3 regions of the Stenotrophomonas sp. YJH_SMC_64 genome follow, and region 2 is predicted to be linked to each of the others. Evidence: predicted binding sites of a transcription regulator. Region 2 holds the regulator's gene; each other region holds the start of a gene.
What was found. Region 2 encodes FliA, which starts transcription of late flagellar genes. Its sites were predicted from a motif close to TAAAGTTTNNCNNNCNNNGGCCGATAA; they were not measured.
Positions count from the first base shown of each region.

Region 1: the regulator FliA is predicted to act here: its motif matches at 1,021-1,047, upstream of AC5P9L_RS03195 (methyl-accepting chemotaxis protein).
Region 3: the regulator FliA is predicted to act here: its motif matches at 2,644-2,670, upstream of AC5P9L_RS21205 (chemotaxis protein CheW).

Region 1 is NZ_JCAFUN010000002.1:320,300-329,315, reverse strand. It holds gene AC5P9L_RS03210 (hypothetical protein) at 1-72, shown strand, start outside; gene AC5P9L_RS03205 (DUF596 domain-containing protein) at 69-413, shown strand; gene AC5P9L_RS03200 (hypothetical protein) at 494-868, shown strand; gene AC5P9L_RS03195 (methyl-accepting chemotaxis protein) at 1,079-3,301, shown strand; gene AC5P9L_RS03190 (glycine zipper 2TM domain-containing protein) at 3,468-3,836, shown strand; gene AC5P9L_RS03185 (ABC transporter permease) at 3,965-5,092, opposite strand; gene AC5P9L_RS03180 (ABC transporter permease) at 5,089-6,276, opposite strand; gene AC5P9L_RS03175 (HlyD family secretion protein) at 6,261-7,274, opposite strand; gene AC5P9L_RS03170 (TolC family protein) at 7,267-8,667, opposite strand; gene AC5P9L_RS03165 (LysR family transcriptional regulator ArgP) at 8,746-9,016, opposite strand, start outside.
Region 2 is NZ_JCAFUN010000021.1:8,125-17,140, forward strand. It holds gene motD (flagellar motor protein MotD) at 1-145, opposite strand, end outside; gene AC5P9L_RS19620 (flagellar motor protein) at 147-887, opposite strand; gene AC5P9L_RS19625 (chemotaxis protein CheA) at 989-2,818, opposite strand; gene AC5P9L_RS19630 (protein phosphatase CheZ) at 2,821-3,426, opposite strand; gene cheY (chemotaxis response regulator CheY) at 3,426-3,818, opposite strand; gene AC5P9L_RS19640 (RNA polymerase sigma factor FliA) at 3,876-4,619, opposite strand; gene AC5P9L_RS19645 (MinD/ParA family ATP-binding protein) at 4,616-5,503, opposite strand; gene flhF (flagellar biosynthesis GTPase FlhF) at 5,490-7,112, opposite strand; gene flhA (flagellar biosynthesis protein FlhA) at 7,258-9,016, opposite strand, start outside.
Region 3 is NZ_JCAFUN010000031.1:184-4,283, reverse strand. It holds partial or broken gene AC5P9L_RS21215 (methyl-accepting chemotaxis protein) at 1-1,488, opposite strand, end outside; gene AC5P9L_RS21210 (hypothetical protein) at 1,590-1,973, opposite strand; gene AC5P9L_RS21205 (chemotaxis protein CheW) at 2,110-2,601, opposite strand; gene AC5P9L_RS21200 (flagellar brake protein) at 2,834-3,607, opposite strand; partial or broken gene AC5P9L_RS21195 (methyl-accepting chemotaxis protein) at 3,812-4,100, opposite strand, start outside.

The DNA.
Region 1 (9,016 bases), on a different contig from region 2:
GCTAGTTGGACAATTGATGTGCAGGATAAATCCATAAATAATGGAAAGCGAGTAGAGGTGAAGTTCAAATGAAAGACGGGATTCATTGTGCAGTGGTGACTTCTTCGTTTGGGTTATCAATGGGTGCCGTCTGGCAGCACATGACGATGGAAATGGGAGGTGTTGGGATCTCCGAAAGAAAAGACGCGTTCTTCGAGTTGATGGGTCGTTTGTTGAGGGAAGGGAAAGTGAGGCTTGCAACGGACGGGGTGTTCTTGCAAGGCGACTGGAGGGAGCAGCTGACGCTAATCTCAAACGCTTGGCCCGAAAATCCTGGTGAAGATGATATCGATGGATTCGGCCTCTGGTTCTTGACCGATGCTCCGGCGGGTCTGGTTTGGATCGGCGCAGATGGCCGTGAACAGTGGACGTAGTAGTCCGATTCATGTCGGTGGCGCCCGATGATCCTGACGAATGGGTCAGGGCTTGTAACGACACCGAGCTTTGATGAAGCTTGCTTGAGTCGAAGCCGGTGCCGATCTGGGTTTCGTGCTGCGCGCTCTGGACTCGATCCAGGCCGTACTCCGACGGTGCCGACGGCCTGCGTGGATATCTTCCAGCATCCAACACCGGCTTCGGATTCAGCATCGTCGACCCGCCGGAAGCTGTCGTTGCGGAAGGGATTGAAGCCAAGTGGCAGGTCGGCCTGCTCGGCTCGTTTCATTTCCGCGCGAGCGGGTTTGAAAGTGCCTGGGAGGAAATCTGCCGCTTCATCAATCGTTACGCTGCGGCGTGCGAGTTCCGGTTTGTGCTCTCCTTCCAGTTCGAGAGCATCTATGCGGCAAGGCTCGGGAAGGATCTGGTCTTCCCGGGGCCTGCTGCTCCGTAATGCTGGATGCCGGGGCGGCAGGCCCGGGCCTGATCCCATTCTCGGTACACATGGCGATATGCCTTATGGATATAACGCGTTCGTGGGTTTTCTGATTTCACACCTGTCTGCACAGTTCCAGAGTTTTAGATCGATATAATAATATCGACCCATAAAGTTTCCCCTGCCTGCGCCGCCATCGATCATACGGCCATGATCAAGGGAATTGAGATGCTCGCCTTACGCAACCTTCGAGTGGGATCCCGGCTGGGTGCCGGGTTCGGTTTGCTGCTGCTGTTCATCGTGGCCATCGTTGGCTTGGTGCTGTACGGGAATCACCTGAAGTCCGCCCAGTTCGAGAAAGTGGTGGACGTCAACATGGTGAAGATGCGGCTGTTGAACGACATGCTGGATACCAACAACGCGGTGCTGATGCATCGCCGGCTGATGGTGATCAAGCGCGGCGAGGATTTCGACAAGGATTATCAGAAGGCGCAGGAGCTGTCGCAGACCTACGACGGTATCTGGGCCAAGTACATCAAGATTCCGCGCGACGCCACCGGCGATACCCTTGTTGCGAAAATCGACGCGGCACGCAAGGCCACCGACGCCTCCACCCAGCATCTGCACGAGCGCATGAAGGCCGGTGATTTCGACGGTGCGGCCAAGGAACTGCTCGCCGAGCACGGCCTGGCCACCGCATGGAATGAGGCGATCTCGACCCTGCTGCGGCATCAGGAGACACTGACCGAGCGCAGCCGCGAGGAATACCGTTCAACCGAATCCTGGACCGGCACGCTGTCGATCGTGTTCGGCGTGCTGAGCCTGATACTGGGTTCACTGGCGGCGTGGGCCATCACCCGCAGCCTGACCCGCCCGCTGGAAGGTGCGGTGAAGCTGGCCGACGGCATCGCCAACGGGCGGCTGGACAGCAGCATCGACGCGTCCGGCAACGATGAGGTGACGCAGCTGCTCAGGTCGATGCAGCGCATGCAGGCGCAGCTGCAGTCGGTGATGGCGGCGCAGGGCGAGCTGGCCCGCCAGCACGATGCCGGCAGCCTCAGCTATCGCATGGATGAGAGTGCCTTCCCCGGCGACTACGGGCGCATGGTGCACGAGACCAATGCGCTGGTCGGCTCGCACGTGCAGGTGCAGAACCGGCTGATCGAAGTGATGAAGCATTACGCCCGTGGCGACCTGTCGGTGGACATGGATCCGCTGCCGGGCGAGAAGGCGGCGATCACCCAGGCAATGGACGAAACCAAGACCAGCCTGTCGGCGATCAACAGCGAGATCCGCCGGTTGGCGACAGCGGCCGCGGCAGGCGACTTCAGCCTGCGCGGTGACGAAGATCGCTTCGCCTACGATTTCCGCGACATGGTGGCAGGGCTCAATCGCCTGATGCAGACCACCGACCAGAACCTGGTGCAGGTGTCGAGCCTGCTGCAGGCGATCTCGCGCGGTGACCTGACCGTGCGCATGCAGGGTGACTTCCACGGCGTGTTCGCCCGCATGCGCGATGACTGCAATGCCACCGTCGATCAGCTCAAGCAGATTGTCGGCCGTATCCAGTCCAGCGCGTCCAGCATCAACCTGGCGGCAGGCGAGATCGCTTCGGGCAACACCGATCTGTCGCGTCGCACCGAGCAGCAGGCGGCGAACCTGGAAGAGACGGCGGCGTCGATGGAAGAACTGACCTCCACCGTGAAGCAGAACGCCGAGCACGCACGCCAGGCCAACCAGCTTGCCATCGGTGCGCATGGCGTCGCCTCGCAGGGCGGCGAGGTGGTCGGCCAGGTGGTCACCACGATGTCGGCCATCGAAGCCTCGTCGAAGAAGATCGCCGAGATCATTTCGGTCATTGATGGCATCGCATTCCAGACCAACATCCTGGCGCTTAACGCTGCAGTGGAAGCCGCTCGTGCCGGCGAGCAGGGCAGGGGCTTTGCGGTGGTTGCCAGTGAGGTGCGCACGCTGGCGCAGCGCTCGGCCGGTGCGGCCAAGGAGATCAAGGGCCTGATCGAGGATTCGGTCGGCAAGGTCGCCGATGGATCGGCGCTGGTTCGCCAGGCCGGCACCACGATGGGCGAGATCGTGGCCTCGGTGCAGCGCGTGACCGACATCATGGCCGATATCTCTGCCGCCTCGCAGGAGCAGAGCTCGGGTATCGAACAGGTGAACCAGGCGGTGGTGCAGATGGACGAGACCACGCAGCAGAATGCGGCGCTGGTGGAAGAAGCCAGCGCGGCGGCACGCTCCATGGAGGAGCAGGCCAACCTGCTGGCCGAAGCGGTGTCGGTGTTCCGCACCGGTGCAGCCGCGGCAGCCGTATCGGTCCCGCGCGCGCTTGCGGCGGTAGCGGCCTCGGTCACGCCGGTGAGACGCCCGGCGGTGCTGTCACCGCGCATCGAGCCGACGTTGGCTGCCAATGCGGGTGGCTGGGAAGAGTTCTAGCAAGGCAGCACGCCGGTAGGGAGACGGCGCCCATCACGATGGCTGATCGTGATGGGCGCGGATTCTCTTCCTGAACGCGCGATGGCCGATGAGGCGGTGGACACGCGCATTTCACTTCCGGTTGCCAACCGCAGGAGGACACTTGCGCCATACCGGAACTCAGGAGATGGCCATGAAGACCTCGACCCGATTGCTTGTGCTGGGCACGCTGCTGGCGGCTTCGCCGGTGGCCGGTGCGCAGACGTATGGGCCGCGCGATGAGGGACGCAAGTTCAATGACGGCAGCCGCGTGGTCTGCAAGAACGTGGAAGTGCAGCGCAACTCGCGCGATCCGAACCGCATCACGGGTACCGCTACCGGCGCAGTGATCGGCGGCCTGCTGGGCAACCAGGTGGGCGGCGGTAACGGCAAGAAGCTTGCAACCGTGGCCGGCGCCGTGGCCGGTGGCGCGGCCGGCCGCCAGATCCAAGGCAACCAGCAGCAGAAGAACGGTGACCGCGTGGTTGAACGTCGCTGCGAACGCGTCTACCGCTGATCGGTCACAGCCAGACCTCGTTTCCCCTTCCACACCGCAGTACCCGAACGCCGGCCCCACGCCGGCGTTCTTCGTTGCAGGAAAAAGGGGACGGAGGGAATTAAGTCGCAATCCCCCAAACCGGCCGTTTACGACTTAATCCCCTCCGTCCCCTTTTTTGCGAGGAGGCGCCAGGTGGCGAGGCTGCCGTAGAGCAGCAGCAGGACGGTGAGGGTGATCAGTTCGTGGCTGACGTCGGCCAGGCTGGCGTCCATCTGGTTCAGGCGCACCATCAGGTTGATACCGGAGGTGGTAGGCAGCAGCTGCGCCAGCCAGACCAGCGGTTGCGGCGTCATCACTGCCGGCCACGACAGGTTGGCCAGGAAGAACAGCGGGATCGAGGTGGCGATGATGTACTGGAAGGCGCGTTCGCGGGTGCGGAAGAAGCTGCCGACGAACAGGCCGAAAACCACGGTAGCGGCGATGAACAGGGTGCCGCCCAGCAGCTGGCCCAGTGGGTTTCCGCCGCGCGGATAGTCCTGCACCCAGGCGGTGAACCCGGCGTACCAGAACAGGCCGAACAGGCCGATCAGGCCGAAGCCCATCGCCATGCCGGCCAGGGTCGGCAGGTCGAAGCGCAGGCGCCGGCCGAGTGCAAGACGACGACTACCGAGCAGCACGCCGATGCCCATCAGCAGGGTCTGGTGCACGATCAGCTCGGCCACACCGGGCACGATGGCGCTGCCATAGCCTTCCTGAGTGTTGTACAGCGGGCGCTGCACCAGGGTGACCGGCGGCGCCTGTGGCGCGCCCATGAACGCGGCCTGGCCGACCACGGCGTCACGCCCGAACGCGCCCAGTGCATCGGCCACGCTGCCCAGCACCCAGCTGGCACGGCCCAGGTAGGCGCCGTTGCCGAGCAGCACCAGCTTGGCCGGGTGGCCGCGCAGGATGTCGCGCTCCAGGTTGGCCGGGATCAGCACGATGCCTTCGGCATGGCCGGCTTCCAGCTGCTGACGCGCACTGTCGATGTCCGCCGGTTGCCCGACCACGCGTGCAACGCGGAGCGCATCGAGCTTGCGCAGCAGCTCGCGGCTGGTCGCGCTGTGGTCTTCGTCCACCACCAGCACCGGCAGGTTGCCGGCCACCTGGTGACGGTACGCGGCCGGGTAGAAGAAGGAATACAGGATCACCGCGCCGACCATCACCACGATCGCGTAGCGGTCGCAGAGCACCGCCATCAGGGTCTGCCGCAGGCTGCGCCAGAGTGCGCTCATGCGTCGGCTCCCGCAGGCTGCGCGGCTTCCGGCCTGCGCGCGAAGGCGATCAGGCGCAGGCCGCCAATGCCTCCTGCCACCACCGCCATCAGCAGCAATGTGGCCAACGGCCACACCGAAACCTGCAGCGGCGAACCGATGAACTGCTGCTGGGTCTGCAGCTTGATGTAGGCGCTGAGTGGCAGCAGCTGATGCCAGATGCGGGTGAACAGGGGGCCATCCAGGACCGGGAAGGTAGCGCTGGAGAACGCCAGTGCGGTGCCGATGCTGAGGCCGACCGCGGACAGCGCGGTACCCATGTCGCGGGTGACGCCGACGAAGAACAATGCGTAGGCGGCCGTGGCCAGGTAGAACAGTGGCTGTGCGAGCAGCAGCAGGAGCACGCTGCCGGCCACACCATCGCCGCGCAGCCAGGCCAGGTAACCGATGCCGAGCGCGCCATACAGCGAAAACAGCAGGATGTACGGCGCGACCTTGCTGGCAATCGCCGACCACGGCGTTCGACCCAGCCAGGCGGGCAGGGTGCCGTCGCGGATCTCGCGGCCGAGGCTGCCGGCCACCGCAAGTGCGAGTACCAGCGACAGCACGGCTGGGAAGATCAGCGGCAGCAGGAACAACTCGTAGCTGCGCGCAGGGTTGTACAGGATGTCCGACTGCACCGCGATCGGTGCCGCACGCAGCTTGCCGGGGCCGACCTGCAGGCCGATGCGTTCGCGGAGCAGGCGTGCGTTCCAGGCCGAGACTGCGTCGCCGATATCGCGCGACGCAGATTGGCCGGTGGTCATGTAGGTGGCGTTGTAATAGGCGAACACCGTGCCCTGGCGTCCACGCAGCGCCTGCCGGGTGACATCGCGCGGCACCAGTACGATGGCAAACACATCCAGCCTGCGCAGCTGCGAACGCGCGTCCTCCAGGTCCGCCGGCTGGCTGGCGATGCGTACGCCGGGGCTGGCATCGAGCATGCGCAGCAGCAGGCGGCTGTCACTGCTGTGGTCGAGGTCGACCACGGCAATGGGGATGTCGCGCATCACCGACGGCGAGAACATCCACGCCATCACCGCCAGCATCAGCAGGGGCAGCACGGTGACCAGCAGCAGGTCGGCACGGTTGCCGCGCAGCGACTGCAGCTCGCGCCGCCACGAAGCAGCGAAGCCGTTGCGGTCCGGGCTCAGTGCTGGGGCCATGCGAACAGCACGCTCATGCCGGGGCGGAAGCCCTCGATGCGGCGTACCGGGCGCACCCGCACCTCGAAACTGCGGACGTCGTAGCCGGACGACTGGCGGGTGGTACGCCAGGTCGCATAGTCGCCGGCAGGGTTGATGAAGTAGACCTCGAACTCGCCGTCCAGGCCGAGTGCCGGCACGTTGCCCTGCAGCTTGCTGCCGACCTTCAGGCCCTGCATCTGTGATTCGCGCAGGTTCATCGCCACCCACATGCGATCAATGTCGACCAGGGTGAATACCGGGTAGCCGGCCGGCACCAGCTCGCCCGGGTCGGCCATGCGCTTGTTGATCTCGCCCGCCACCGGCGCGCGTCCTTCGACTTCGGCACGGGCGGCGTTGACTTCGGCCACCGCGCCCTGCGCCTGCTGCACCTGGCCCTGCGCGGCACGCTTGTCCTGCTCGCGTGCGCCGGCCAACGCCATGTCGTACTGCGCGCGCGCGGCACGGGCCAGTTCGCGCGAACTGGTGGCCTGGGCATGCGCTTCATCGCGCTTCTGCCGGGTCATCACCCCTTCGTTGAACAGGTTCTGCACGCGCTGGTAGGTGGCTTCGGCCAGCGTCGCACCGGCTTCGGCGCGCTTCCAGTTCGCTTCGGCGGCGCGGATGTCTTCGCTGCGCGCGCCTTCGTCGGCCTTGTCGGCCACCGCCTGTGCGGCGGCCAACGCGCCGTGGGCCTGCTGTTCCTTGGCGGCCACTTCGGGGCTGTCGAGCAGGAACAGCACCTGCCCGGGCTGCACGCGGTCGCCCTCGCGCACCTTCAACTCCGCCACGCGGGCGGTGATCTTGGCGGCCACGTTGATGGTGTCCGCGTCGGCCATGCCCTGGATCTGGTCGGCCGGGCTGCGCCAGGCCAGCCACAGGCCGAGCACCACCGCGACCAGCAGCGCCACTACCAGGATCGGGCCCAGGCGGCGCTTGGCCGGGGGTGTTGTCGCATCGTCGTGCAGCACATCACTCATGGTCGATCACCTCGTCCGCACGGCGCCGGAATTCTTCAAAACGGTCCATCTGTCCACTGACCTCCAGCAACTGTGCCAGCGCAATATCGTATTGGTAGGCGGCCTGTGCGCGCTCTACACGGGCACCGCCCAGGCCGAGCCGCGCGTCGATCACATCCAGCGAGGTGGCCTGGCCCTCGCGGAACGCCAGCTCCTGCAGGCGCAGGTTTTCCTGTGCCTGGGCAATGCTGCTGTCGAGCAGCACGTACTGCTGGCGCGCGGTTTCCAGTTCGTTCCAGGCCTTGCGCACGCCCAGCGCGACCTGGTTCTCGGCCTCGCGCAGGCCCGCTTCGGCCTGGTCCTGCTGCGCGCGCGCGGCGCTGATCTGCGCCGGCCGCGAGTTCGGCGACAGGAAGGTGTACTTCAGGCCGATGCCAAACGCCCAGTCCGGATCGGTCAGCATTTCGTCGCGGCGGCGGAAGTCGTACTGGCCGAAGGCAAAGATCTGCGGTTTCAGCTTGGCCTGCTGCACGCGCACGCCCTGTTCGGCCTGCGCCACCATGGCCCGCAGGCGTGCGATCTGCGGCTGGCGCGCCTGCGCAGTACGCTCGAAGCTGACCACCGGTTCCAGCGGCACGCGCTGCACGAACAGCGGCGAAACCGGCTGCACCTCGCCACCACTGCGCAGCAGCGTGGCCAGCGCGGCCTTCAGCGTTGCCAGGTCGTTCACCGTCTTCTGGTATTCGCGCTCGGCCTTGTCGCGGGCCACGGTGGCCTGCAGGCGCTGGGCGCGGGTGGCGAAACCCTCGCGTTCCAGCTTCTCCGCATCGGACAGGTGGCGGTTGAGGCCATCGCGCACGTCACGGCGCACGTCCACCGCCTGCTCGGCCAGGCGCTGCCCGAAGTAGGCCTGGGCCAGCTGCACGGTCAGCGATTGACGTTGTGCTTCGCGCTCGGCGCTGGCCTGTTCGTGGGCGGCACTGGCCGCACGCTGCGCGGCCGGAATCACGCCGCCGGTGTACAGCGGCAGCACCGCGGTGACCACTGGACGGGTGCGCCAGTCGCGCTCGGTGAACGACAGCGGCGAATCGATGCCGAAGGCTTCAGCCACCGGCGCCAGTGAGCCCAGCGGCAGAGTGAGCGTCTTCTGGAACTGCAGGCGGCGCACTTCGCCGGTGATCTCCGGCAGGCGCAGCAGCCGGGTGGCGTCCTGCAGGTCCTGCTTGTTGCGAACGGCTGCATCGGCAGCGGCCAGCGCATCGGAGACCTGCTCCAGGCGTTGCCGCGCCTGTTCCCAGTCCAGTGCGGGTGCATCGGCACTGCTCTGCGCTGCCGCCGCAAGCGGCATGCAGGCTGCCAGGGTCAACGCGACTTTCGCGCGGTGCATCCTTGTACGTCGGCCGATCACGCCCATGCCGTCCCAGTGGTAAAGAAGTGCGCAAACGGTAGTGCGCATGGTGTGAAGCCCGGGTCTGCGGTCATCGGTCTTTCCTCAACGAAGGGTGCCGCTGGCCGCAGTACGCAGCGCCTGGGTGATGTGCTGCAGCGTGCTTGAGCGCACGGCGGCATGCTGCCAGTACAACGGCACATCGAGCCAGCGGCGGGGTTCCAGTACCACCACGCGGCCGGCGAGCACAGCGGGCGCGGCCAGGGTTTCCGGGGCCAGGCCCCAGCCGAGTCCGCACGCGGCGGCTTCGACGAAACCGGTGGAGGAGGGCAGGTAGTGTAGCGGCGGCTGCAGCCTCGCGCGGGTCAGGCGACGC
Region 2 (9,016 bases):
CCATGATCCGGTACTTGCCCTCGTTGACCGAGGAGATCGCGTACATGACCACGAAGAAGGCGAGCAGCAACGTCATCAGGTCGGCATAGGGGATCGCCCATGCTTCATGGTTGGCGTGCTCTTCGTGGTGCTTGCGGCGGGCCATGTCAGTGCAGGAAGCCGGAGAGGTTGGTTTCGATGTTGCGCGGGTTCTCGCCCTGGGCGATCGAAATCAGGCCTTCAATGACCATTTCGCGGTCGCGGGTGTTGTGCGAGATCACGCTCTTGAGCTTGGCGGCGATCGGCAGGAACAGCAGGTTGGCCGAGGCGATGCCGTAGATGGTGGCGGTGAACGCGGCGGCGATGCCGTGGCCGAGTTTGCTCGGGTCGGCCAGGTTCTTCATCACCGCGATCAGGCCGAGCACGGCACCGATGATGCCGAGCGTGGGCGCGTAGATGCCCATCGCTTCGAAGACCTTGGCGCCGGCCTGGTCCTGGTGCTCCTGGCTGCCCAGTTCGATCTCCAGCATGTGACGCATCGATTCGGGTTCAACGCCGTCCACCAGCAGCTGCAGGCCCTTGCGCAGGAACGGGTCCTGCTGCGCTTCCACCTGCGATTCCAGGCCCAGCAGGCCCTGGCGGCGGGCGATGTTGCTCCACTCGACGATCTGCTGGATCAGTTCGCGGCGATCGCTGTGCGGCGGGCGCACGACCCAGCGCACGATCTTGAACGCATGCTTGAACACCGCCGGCGAGGTGTGAAGCAGGATCGCGGCAACGGTACCGACGATGACGATCACGAACGCCGCAGGCGACCACAACGACGCCAGTCCGGCGCCCTTGAGGATGCTGCCGCCGACCAGCGAGGCCAGGGCGAGAAAGAGTCCAATGAGGCTGAGTCTATCCATGGTTCCGGTATCGGCTTGTATGAATGGGACTTGAGACACCGGGAGAATGCGTACAGACGGTAGTCACAGTTTTCGGGTCGCCGGGCCTTGCCCGGCGGCGTTCAGCGTATGCCGTCCACGTCCAGGATCAGTGCCATGCGACCATCGCCGATCAACGTTGCACCGGCATAACCGCGCAGGCCGCGCAGGGCTTTTGGCAGTGGCTTGATGACCACTTCCTCGCGCCCGCGCACCTGGTCCACGACCAGGCCGAAGCGCGCTTCCCCGGCCTGCAGCACCACGATGGTCAGCAGGGTTGACGCGGCCGGCGTCACATCCAGCCACTGGCGCAGGTCGACCAGCGGCAGGGTGTGCGAGCGGCGATCAAGCACGGCGCGGCCATCGAACCAGCCCAGCGAGGTGCGCGGCGCGTGCAGCACTTCCATCACGCGTGCCAGCGGTAGCGCGTAGACGTCCTCGCCGGCCTGCACCAGCAGGGTCGGCAGGATCGCGAGGGTGAGCGGCACGCGGATCAGGAAGCGGCTGCCACGACCCAGTTCCGACTGGATCTGGATCTGGCCGCTCAGTTCGCGGATGCGCGACTGCACCACGTCCATGCCGACGCCACGGCCGGAGATGTCGGTGACCTGCTGCTTGGTCGAGAAGCCCGGCAGGAACACCAGGTGCAGGCACTCCTCGCTGCTCAGGCGGGCAGCGGCTTCCGGATCGATCAGGCCTTTCTCACGCGCCTTCGCGCGCAGCTTCTCCGGGTCGATGCCGGCGCCATCGTCCTGCACCTCGATGCTGACGTAGTCGCCTTCCTGCTGCGCTGAGAGGCGTACATGGCCCATCCGGGGCTTGCCTTGTGCTTCGCGCAGGTCGGGCATTTCCACGCCATGGTCGATGGCGTTGCGGACCAGGTGCACCAGCGGATCGGCCAGTGCTTCGACCAGGTTGCGGTCGAGTTCGGTCTCGGCGCCGACCAGCTCCAGGTCCACTTCCTTCTTCAGCGAGCGGGCGACGTCGCGGGCGACCTTGGGGAAGCGCGAGAACACCTTGCCCACCGGCTGCATGCGGGTACGCATCACCGCCGACTGCAGGCGGGCAGTGGCGATGTCCAGCGTCGATACGGCGCGGTCCAGCTCCTCGTCGCGCAGGCGTGCACGCAGGGTCTTCAGGCGGTTGCGGGAAAGCACCAGTTCGCCGATCAGGTTGACGATCGCATCCAGGCGCTTGGTGTCCACGCGCACGGTGTGCTCGGCCTCGGCCATCGGCTTGGCCGCCGGCTTGGCGACGGGCGCCGGTACGGGCGCCGGGCGCGTTGCAGCGGCAGGTGCTGCCGCGACGGTGGCAGCAGGCTTCGCGCCTGGCGCAGCGCCGCCGTGCAGCTGGTCCAGCAGCGCTTCGAACTCGTCTTCGCTGATCAGGCCGTCGTCGGCCTTCCTGGCCGGCGCGACCGCGGTCGGTGCGTTGCCGCCATGCAGCTGGTCGAGCAGGGCCTCGAATTCGTCGTCGGTGATCAGGTCGCTGCCAGCTGCCGCAGGGGCGGCCGCAGCGACCGGCGCGGCAGTGCCACCGTTCATGTCGAACTGCGCGATCAGGTCCGGCGGCGCATAGCCTGGCTCGGTGCCGGAGGACACGGCGTCCAGCATCGACTGCAGGTAGTCCAGCGATTGCTGGGCGGCGTCGAAGTGGTGGGCCTGCAGCACCGCCTGCCCGGCACGCGCGATGCCCAGGGCCTCTTCAGCGGCGTGGCACAGCTCGACCATCGCAGTGACGCCAAGGAAGCCGGCACCGCCCTTGAGCGTGTGGTATCCACGGAACACCGCGTTGAGCTGCTCGGTGTCCTGCGGTGCCTGCTCCAGCGACACCAGCTGTTCGCCCAGGCGATCCAGGATTTCCTGTGCCTCGATGATGAAATCGGCAGTGATGTCGTCGGATACCGCGCTCATGCTTACAGCCCCAGATCCGACAACAGGTCGTCGGCGTCGTTCTGCGAGACCGCGTGGCGGTCCAGTCCCTTCAGTGCCGGCCCGGCCAGTTCCGGGTCGGTGCGATGCTGTTCCGGCGGCAGGCCGAGTGCGCCGAAGCCCTCGTGCACGCGGCGGACGATGCCGACCACGCGACGGATGATCTGCCCGGTCAGGTCCTGGTAGCTCTGGGTCAGGGCGATCTCGGTCAGGTTGTGGCGGATGCGCTCGAGCTGCGCGTCCTGGCCAGGCTGCAGGCCTTCAGCGCGCAGCTGTTCGGTCAGGCTGCGGCATTCCTCGGCCAGGTCCAGGGTGCGGTGCGTGGCCTGTTCGGTCATGGCCACCACGTGGTCCAGGCGTGCGCAGGCGTCGTCCAGCTCACCGGCCTCGCTGGGCACGGTCGGCAGCTCACCCAGTGCCTGCCCCAGCTCGCGGGCCAGCCGCGAGAGGCCGCTCATCATCGGCTGCGTACGCAGCGCGACCAGTCCGTCGATGCGCTGCCGCCAGGCGGCCTCGTCACCGGACTCGAGTGCGTCCAGGGCTTCCTGCAGGCGCAGGGAGAGGGCGCTCTTGTCGACCGTGGTATCCATCAGGCGCTGGCCGCCAGGCGTTCGAAGATCTTGCCGAGCTTCTCTTCCAGCGTCTGCGCAGTGAACGGCTTGATGATGTAGCCGTTCACGCCGTTCTGGGCGGCTTCGATGATCTGTTCGCGCTTGGCTTCGGCGGTGACCATCAGCACTGGCAGTGTCTTCAGCTTGGCATCGGCACGGATCGCCTTCAGCAGCTCGATGCCGGTCATCACCGGCATGTTCCAGTCGGTGACCACGAAATCGAACGGCTGGCTCTGCAGCAGCGACAGCGCGGCATGCCCGTCCTCGGCTTCGGCGGTATTGGTGAAGCCCAGATCGCCCAGCAGGTTCTTGACGATCCGACGCATGGTCGAGAAGTCATCGACGATCAGGATGCGCATGTTCTTGTTCAAAGCAGAGTTCCTTTGTTGTTCATTCCGGGCGGCCGGGGGCAGCCGCCTCGGGCATGTTCATTCTTCCAGGCCGGCGTCCGCCGCCTCGAAAATCTTGAGCCGGCCACGCAGGCGCAGCACCGCCTGGCCGTGGATCTGGCAGACCCGCGACTCGCTCACGCCGAGCACCGCGCCGATCTCCTTCAGGTTCAGTTCCTGCTCGTAGTAGAGCGAGAGCACCAGCTGTTCGCGCTCGGGCAGGTGGCCGATGGCCTTGCCCAGCTCGCGGCCGAACTCACCACGCTCCAGCACCTGCTGCGGGGTCGGGCCGCCCTGGGCGACGGTGTCCAGCTCGCCCTGGTCCTCGATGCGCGACTCCAGGCTCAGCACCTGGCCACGTGCGGCGTCTTCCATCAACCGCAGGTATTCGGGCAGCGGCATCTCCATCGCGGCGGCCACTTCGGTGGCGCTGGCGGCGCGGCCGCTGCTCTGTTCCAGGCGGCGGATGGTGGCGGCGGCATCGCGTGCACGGCGGTGCACGGAGCGCGGCACCCAGTCGCCACGGCGGATCTCGTCGATCATCGAACCGCGGATGCGGATCGAGGCATAGGTCTCGAACGAGGCGCCCTGGTCGGCGTCGTAGCTGCGCGACGCTTCTATCAGGCCCATCATGCCGGCCTGGATCAGGTCGTCCACTTCAACGCTGGCCGGCAACCGCGCGGCCAGGTGGTGGGCGATGCGCCGCACCAGGTCCGAATGCTGGGCGATGACCTCGTTGGCCGCCGAGCGCTGGACTTCCCTGTACTGGGCTGCGCCTTTCATGCGGCCACCCCGCGCTGCTTGAGGATGCGCTCGAGGAAGAACTCGACGCCGCCACGCGGTTCGGTCGGCGCCTGCCAGCGTGCGGTGCGACGCGCGATCTCGGTGATCGCCAGCGCGGCCGGGCTGGACGGGTAGGCCTTCACCACCGGCTGCTGGCGCTGCACCGACAGGCGCAGCCAGTCGTCCTGCGGCACGCAGCCCAGGTAGTTCAGCGAGACATCGGCGAGGAACTTCTCGCAGACGCGGGTCAGCTTTTCGTACAGCACGCGGCCCTCGTTGGGGTCGCGCACCATGTTGGCCACTACCTGGATGCGGTCCACGCCGCGTTCGCGCGACAGCACCTTGATCAGCGCGTAGGCGTCGGTGATCGAGGCCGGCTCGTCACAGACCACCACCACGGTGTCCTGCGCGGCCTGGCAGAAGGTCAGCACGCCGTCGGTGATGCCTGCGGCGGTGTCCACCACCATGATGTCCAGTTCGCGTTCCAGCTCGGAGAACACGTTGACCAGGCCGACGTGCTCGGCCGGGGCCAGCTCGGCCATGTGCCGGCGGCCGGACGCGGCCGGCACCACCAGCACGCCGTTCGGGCCTTCGACGATGACGTCGTCCAGCGAGCAGCGGCCGGCGACCAGGTCGGCCAGCGTGAAGGTCGGGTTCAGCCCCAGGATCACGTCGATGTTGGCCAGGCCCAGGTCGGCGTCCAGCAGCAGCGTGCGCTTGCCCATCCCGGCCAGTGCCACCGCCAGGTTGGCGGACACATTCGTCTTGCCCACGCCGCCCTTGCCGCCAGTGACGGCAATGGTGCGCACAGGGCCGAGCGGCTCGCTGCGGGTGGCCGACAGCGGGAAGGTCTTGGTCAGCTTGGCGTACTCACGCGACGGCATGGTTCAACTCCGGGTTGCAGGGTATATCGGCCGCTCGGCGCAAATCTTCAAGGCGAAGTACAAGATTGGCTGCACTGGCCCGGTGCAGGTCGTCCGGAACGTCCTGGCCATCGGTCACCCAGGTGATCGGCAGGGCGTGGTCCACGGCCACTGACAGGGCGTTGCCGAAGCGGCCCGTCTCGTCCAGCTTGCTCAACACCAGGCCCTGCAGGTTGGCGGCGCCGAAGCGGCGGACCACCTCGTCCATGTCGCCGAAGCTGGTGTTGGCCGGCAGCACCAGCAGGGTGCGTACCTGGCGGGCGGCGCGCAGCCACTGCAGCTGCGCGGCCAGCGCGCGGTCGCGCGGGCCCAGCCCGGCGGTGTCGATCAGCACCAGCTTGTAGTCCTTCAGGCGTTCCAGCAGCTGGTCCAGGTCGGTGCCGCTGTTGGCCTCGTGCACCGCGATGCCGAGCTGGCGGCCGTAGCCGTACAGCTGCTCGCGGGCGCCGATGCGGGTGGTGTCGGTGGTCACCAGGGCCACGTCGCGCGGCGCATGCTTCTCGGCGAAGCGCGAGGCCAGCTTGGCGATGGTGGTGGTCTTGCCGGCGCCGGTCGGGCCGACCAGGGCGATCACGCCGCCTTCTTCCAGCGGGTCGACCGGGGCGATCGGCAGCTTGCGCGAGATCAGCCCCAGCATCAGGCCGCGGCCACGATGGGCTTCGGTCTCCAGCGGGATCTGCATGGCCACGTCGCGGGCCAGCCCGGCGTCGAAACCGTACTCGTCCATCAGGTCCAGCGCGGTGGCGCGCACCGGGCTGCCACGCAGGCGCTCGTCGGTGAAGCGGTTCATCTCGCGCTCGATCACCTGGCGCATGCCGGCCACTTCCTGGCGCAGCTGGCGGATCTCGGCGTCGTCCTGGGCAACCACGGTCAGCGTCGGTGCCGGGGCCAGCATGGGGGCCGGGCTGGCTTCGCCGGCGGCTTCGAGCGCTGCCGTTTCGCTGGCGGCGATGTCAGGCTGGACATCGGCCATGGCAGCGCCCGGCAGCGGCGGCGGCTGCACGGCGGGGGGCACGCTTTCGTGATGCGTGTCGTGCGGCGGGTCGATCTGGAAGCGGGCGCGGTTGGCCGGCGCGGTGACGGCCGGGCCCGGTGCGACGATGGCCTCGGCGAACGGGGCGAAGATCTGTTCGGGCAGCGCCGGTTCGTTGACGGCGGCGCGCGCCAGGGTGGCTGCGAAGCCGGTGCTGCCGCGGGTCGGCACGATCTCGTCGGCGCTGTCCAAGGTGCGGCCGGTGGCACCCACGGCCGCACGGGCGAGGGCGGCCACGGCCGAGGTGGTGGCGGCCACCGGCTCCGGCGCCGGGGCAGCGCTGCGGCGGCGGGTGACCGCGGCGATCACCGCGTCAGCAGCGGTGCGCGGCTTGGGTGCCGGCGGCGGTGCGACATCACGGCGCGAGGCTTCCAGTGCACGCTGCACGGCGCTCTCGTCGTAGTTGGCCGCGGCGACGATCTCGACGCCTTCCTCGATCCGGCGGTTGGACAGGATCACGGCGTCAGGACCATGTTCCTTGCGCACCAGGTTCATGGCGGAGCGCATGTCGGCGGCGACGAATCGTTTGATTTTCATGCTGTGGTCACGGGACGAAGACGGCGGGGTGGCGGTCGGAGAACTCGGGTGGTCGGTGGTCTGCACGGTGCGGGTTCCCCTTGGTATCTGTCTGTTGCGTTGGTTCGAAGGTGGTGTCTGTTTTCTGGCGCATCGGTGGGCGGCGTCAGCTGATCGTTCCGACCAGCTTCAGGCGCTTGTCCTCCGGCACCTCGCTGTAGGCCAGGACCGACAACGACGGAACGCTGTGGCGGACCAGGCGCGCCAGCGCGGCGCGCACCGGGCCCGGTACCAGCACGACCGCCGGCTCGTTTCGCGCTTCCTGCTTGCTGACACATTCGGCCAGGCTCTGGTGCAGTCGCTCTGCGAGTCCGGGTTCCAGCGCGGCGCCGTTGCCCTGCGTGGACTCCTGCAAGACACGTTCCAATTGCGGGTTGAGGGTGAACACCGGCAGCTCCGCCGACATTCCGGCGATCTCCTGCACGATGAAGCGGCCCAGCGCGGTGCGCACGGCAGCGGTCAGCACCGCCGGGTCCTGGCTGCTGGGCGCGTGTTCGACCAGCGCTTCGGCGATCTTGCGCAGCTGTCGGATCGGGATGCGCTCGACCAGCAGGTTCTGCAGCACGCGCACCACTGCCGACAGCGGCAGCGCCTTCGGCGTCAGATCTTCGACGAGCTTGGGCGCGCTCTTGGCCAGGTTGGCCAGCAGGTGCTGCACTTCCTCGTGGCCGAGCAGTTCCGGCGCATGTTCGCGGATCAGGTGCGAGAGGTGGGTGGCCACCACGGTGGCCGGGTCGACCACGGTGTAGCCCAGCGTTTCAGCCTGGGCACGCTGGTGCGGCTGGATCCAGGTGGCATCCAGGCCGAACGCGGGATCCTTGCCGGCAATGCCCTCCAGGGTGCCCAGCGCGCTGCCCGGGTCCAGCGCCAGTTCGCGGTCCGGGTGGATCTCGGCGGTGGCCACTGGCACGCCATGCACCAGCACGCGGTAGCCGTTGGCCGGCAGTTCCAGGTTGTCGCGGATGTGCACCGAGGGAATCAGGAAGCCGACGTCCTGGGTCAGCTTGCGGCGCACGCCCTTGATGCGCGCCATCAGTTCGCCGCCCTGGTTGCTGTCCACCAGCGGGATCAGCCGGTAGCCGACCTCAAGGCCCAGCGGATCGACCGGGCTCAGCTCGTCCCAGCTCAGTTCGGCGGTCGGCGCAGGTGCCGCCGGGCGGCCGAGTGCGTTGAGTGCGGCCGCGTCATTGCCGGCGGCTGCCGGGTCGGTGGCTGCGGCCTTGCCCTTGCGGTAGACCTTCCAGGCGATGAAGCCGAGGATAGCGGCCAGCGTCAGGAAAGCGACGTTGGGCATGCCCGGCACCAGGCCGACCACGCCGATGATGCCGGCGGTGATCGCCAGCGCGCGGTACTGGCCGAACACCTGGCCGGTCATCGCCTGGGCCATGTCCTGCGAGCGCGAGGCGCGGGTCACCAGCATCGCCACCGCGCTGGAGACCAGCAGGGCCGGCAGCTGCGCCACCAGGCCGTCACCGATGGACAGCAGGGTGTAGGTGGCAGCGGCTTCGCCGAACGGCATGCCATGCTGCAACACGCCCACGGCCAGGCCGCCGAGCATGTTGATGAACAGGATCAGGATGCCGGCGATGGCGTCACCGCGGATGAACTTGCTGGCGCCGTCCATCGCGCCGTAGAAGTCGGCTTCCTCGCGCACTTCCTCGCGGCGCAGCTTGGCTTCTTCACGCGTCAGCAAACCGGCGTTGAGGTCGGCGTCGATCGCCATCTGCTTGCCGGGCATCGCGTCGAGGATGAAGCGCGCGGTCACTTCCGAAACGCGGCCGGCGCCCTTGGTGATGACCACGAAGTTGATGATGGTCAGGATCGCGAACACCACGATGCCGACCGCATAGTTGCCGCCGATCACG
Region 3 (4,100 bases), on a different contig from region 2:
GCTGGACTGCTTGATGCGGGTGACGATTTCACTCAGCTGCGCGGCGGTGGCGTTGGCGTCGTCGCGCATGCGGGCGAACACGCCCTGGTAGTCGCCGTGCATGCGCACGGTCAGGTCACCCTGCGACAGCGCGGCAAGCAGGCCGGAGATCTGTTCGATGCTGCCGGCATTGGCGTCCAGCAGGCCGTTGATCTGCTGGGCCAGCTGCAGGAAGAAGCCTTCCTTGTCGCTGGCGTCGATGCGGCCGGACAGGTCGCCGGCGGCGGCCTGGGCGATCACGCGCGCCACTTCGGCTTCGACCAGTGCTTCCTGGGTGCGGTCGCGCCATTCCACCACGTAGCCGACGGTGTCGCCGCCTTCGTTGCGGATGGTCGACACCACCTGCGCGAACTGGGCATCGCCGTACTGCATCGGGCGACGGGCGACGCCGTGGGCCTTCAGGTTGCCCAACAGCGTCTGGTCCATCTCGCCGCGGTGTTCCAGCACGGTGACCGGCTTGCCGATCAACGAGGCCTGGGCGTCGAAGTCCGGCAGGTCGCGGCGTACTTCATCCTGGTACTGGCTGAGGGTCTGCTGCAGGGCGCGGTTGCTGTAGACGATGGTGTTGCTGGTATCGGTCAGGTAGACACCGGTCGAGCTGTAGTCCAGCGCGGTGCGGATGCGCAGGTTCTCGCGGGCAACGGCCTGGTCGGTTTCGATGCGTTCGCGCAGGTCGCGCTGCATCCGCTGCATGGCCTGCATCAGTTCGCCCACTTCATCCTGGCGGCTGACGTCGATGTGGCCATCGAGCTTGCCGCCGGCCACGTCGTTGGCAACCGACACGGCGCCACGCACGCTGCCGACCAGGGCGCGCGCGAACAGCCAGACCAGCACCAGGCCGAGCGCGGCGCCGCCCAGCAGGGCGATCACGGTCAGCACGGCGGAGGCGGAATAGGTGGACGCGGCCTCTTCGCGCGAGGCGCGGGCGAGGCGGTTGTCTTCGGCGATCAGCGCTTCCAGCGCGGATGCAGCCTTGCGGTGCTTGGTGCGGGTCTCGCCCACGAAGGTATCGATGGCATCGTCCGGAAGGTCCAGCTCCAGCATCTCGGTGACGCTGTCGTAGGAGGCCAGGGCGTCCTTCCATTCCTTGGCGAAGGTATCGAACAGCTTCTTCTGCTGCGCGTTGTCGACCAGCTTCGGGTATTCCTTGATCGACGTGTCCATGCTGGTGCGCAGGTCGACGGCCTGCTTGCGCGCGTCGGACTTGACGTCATCGCTGGCGCGGATCAGCTGCTGGTAGGCGGCATTGCGGTACTCGCCCAGCATGCCGCGCATCTCGCCGGCCATGCGGATGCTTTCCATGCGCGAACCCGCCAACTCGGTGGTGACGTTGTTCAGCGAATGCAGTCCGCGATAGGCGACGATGCCCTGCAGCAGCATCACCAGCAGGAGGACGCCGAAGGTCAACAGCAGCTTCGGCATCAGTTTCAGGTTGTTGATCCACGGCATGGGCGTTGCGATCTCCTAAGGCAGACGCGTCCGGGCGTCGGGCCCGGTTGCAGCAGAAACCACGCCGGCACAAGCTCCGGCGTGGTTCGACGGACAGCGGATTACTTGATGTTGGCCAGCTTCAGGCCCGCCGGCGAGCTGACTTCGATTTCCGCGCGCGAGGCGTCGCGCTGGATCTTGCCGATCACGCACACGGTCTTGCCTTCCAGGGTTTCCAGCGGGAAGGAGAACTTGCCGCGGTTCTCGCCGGCGATGCGGGCCGAGAAGGTGTGGCGCGGGAAGGCACCGCCCATGTACAGGAAGGTCGGCTGGCCTTCGGAACCTTCTGCGTAGCGGGCCTTTTCGACCTTGCCACAGACCATGCCGTCCTTGCCGACCGAACGCGGGGCCAGTTCCGGCGGGATCATGTCGGCCGCCTGGGCGAACGCGGAGGAAGCGGTGGTGGCCAGGACAGCGGCCGAAACGAACGCAAGCAGGGACTTCATCGAGGTGTATCTCCGGGGATGGTGATGGTCGTTCCGGTTCCGCGCGCTCCTGCGCGACCGGCTTCTGTCCCCCTATCGGCACTGCTGGGGGGAACTGAAGGGTTTTGTGACCAGAACGTGAAGCAGGTCCGATGGCTCAGGCGGCAGCGTCTTCGGCGAGGGAGGCCTGGCCCATGTCGGCGCTGTCGAGCAGGGTCTCGATGTCCAGCAGGATCAGCATGCGGTCGTCGTGGGTGCCGATGCCGGAGATGAAGCGGGTGTCGACTGCAGCGCCGAACTCCGGGGTCGGGCGGATCTGCTCGGCCGACAGCGGGATCACGTCCGACACGCTGTCGACCACGATGCCGACCACGCGGTCTTCGACGTTGAGCACGATCATCACGGTGAAGGCGTCGTAGCGGGCGTTGTCCAGGCGCAGCTTCAAGCGCAGGTCGATGACCGGCACGATGGTGCCGCGCAGGTTGATCACGCCCTTGATGTAGTCCGGGGCGTCCGGCACGCGGGTGACCGCATCGTAGCCACGGATCTCCTGCACCTTGAGGATGTCCACGCCGTAGTGCTCGGCGCCGAGGGTGAAGCTGAGGAATTCGCCACCGGCGCTGGCGGCGGAGCTGGTCTTGTCGTTCATCGAGGGGTCCTGGTTCTGCCGGAAGTCCCGGTGTCAGGCTCGATATCGGCCCCGCGTGGGGGGACTTTAGGTGCCGGGGGAGAGGCATCCACGCATGGCGTGGATCTACCGCGGCGCGGCCGGCACGCGCATATGGCGTGGATCCGCCGAAGATCGGTAGTGCCGGCCGCTGGCCGGCGACGGCATCATGCGGGTTGCCGGCCGCCGGCCGGCACGAACGGTCGAACGGGCCTCAGAGCTCGCCGTTGCGGCGCGCCTTGCGCTGGCGGTCGATGCGGAAGATGTAGCGCTGGATGGCGCTGTCGCCGCCGCGCGGCAGGCTGTCAAAGCGCATTCCCACGCGCTTGACCTCGATGCCATTGGGCTGTCGCTGTGGCAGCAGGTTGCAGACCACCAGTTCGATGTCCAGGTCGGGGCCATCGGGCAGCGACAGCTGCGCCGGGTAGCGCTTCTGCAGGCCGAATACGGCGCAGTCGTTGGGAACCACTACGGCCAGGCCGCCACCGCTGATGTCCACCACCCGCATCGACAGCGCTTCGGCACGTGCTTCGCCGGGTGGCAGCAGCAGATGCGGCGAGTCGGTGACCGGGGTCTCCAGCCGGTACAGCTCACGGCGCTGCAGATGCACCAGTTCGTCCGGCAACGGGGCGCGGAAGGCGACGTGGCCATCGTTGTCCACGCGCTGCAGTTCGTGCAGGCGGAACCGCACAAGGACACGTTCAAGCTGGGCGAAGCAGAGCAGGTGGTCGGCCTGCTCGGCGGCACGGTTCGATGCCTCCTGCGGGCTGCCGTCGAGCAGCAGGTAGTCTTCGTCCTCGTCGAGATCAAGCAGGGCGGTCGGGAAGGAACGATCCCGGCCGTCGATATGCGCGTTGATCAGTGATCGCTGGTCGATCAGCGAGCGCAGCAGCTGCCGCAGCTGGCGGGGGTTGCGGACCAGGAAGCGTTCGTCCGCGGCGTCGGCCGCGTGGACATCATGCAGTTCAGTGTCGTGGCCGTCGGACATGGAGTCTGTGATCAGGGGCGGGCGCCAGCACGCGTTGGTGCAGGCTCGATGGGGATATCGGCCTCTGCATTGGATTATGAAGTGAGATTTGCATCACTTTCCATGCATAAGGGGTCAGATCCCTTTCCCGTGGGAAAGGGATCTGACCCCGTGGCCCGCCATGCTGGTGCATCCACCCCATGGGCGGATGCTTTCTGCGTGGGGTCAGAACTCCTGCCAATCACCCTCGGCAGCCAGCGCCGGCTGGGCGGCCGACGCCCGCAGCGGCCGTGTCGGTGCGGCCTTGGTGACGGGCAGGGCGGCCGCGACCTGACGTGGCTGCGGTGCATTTGCCAACCGTGCCGGCGCAGCGGCGACGCCGTGCGATGCCAGCCGGAAGCGCGCCACGGCTTCGCCCAGCTGCACGGCCTGGTCTTCCATGGCGCGCGCCGCAGCAGTCGCTTCCTCCACCAGCGCGGCGTTCTGCTGGGTGGTCTCGTCCATCTGCACCACG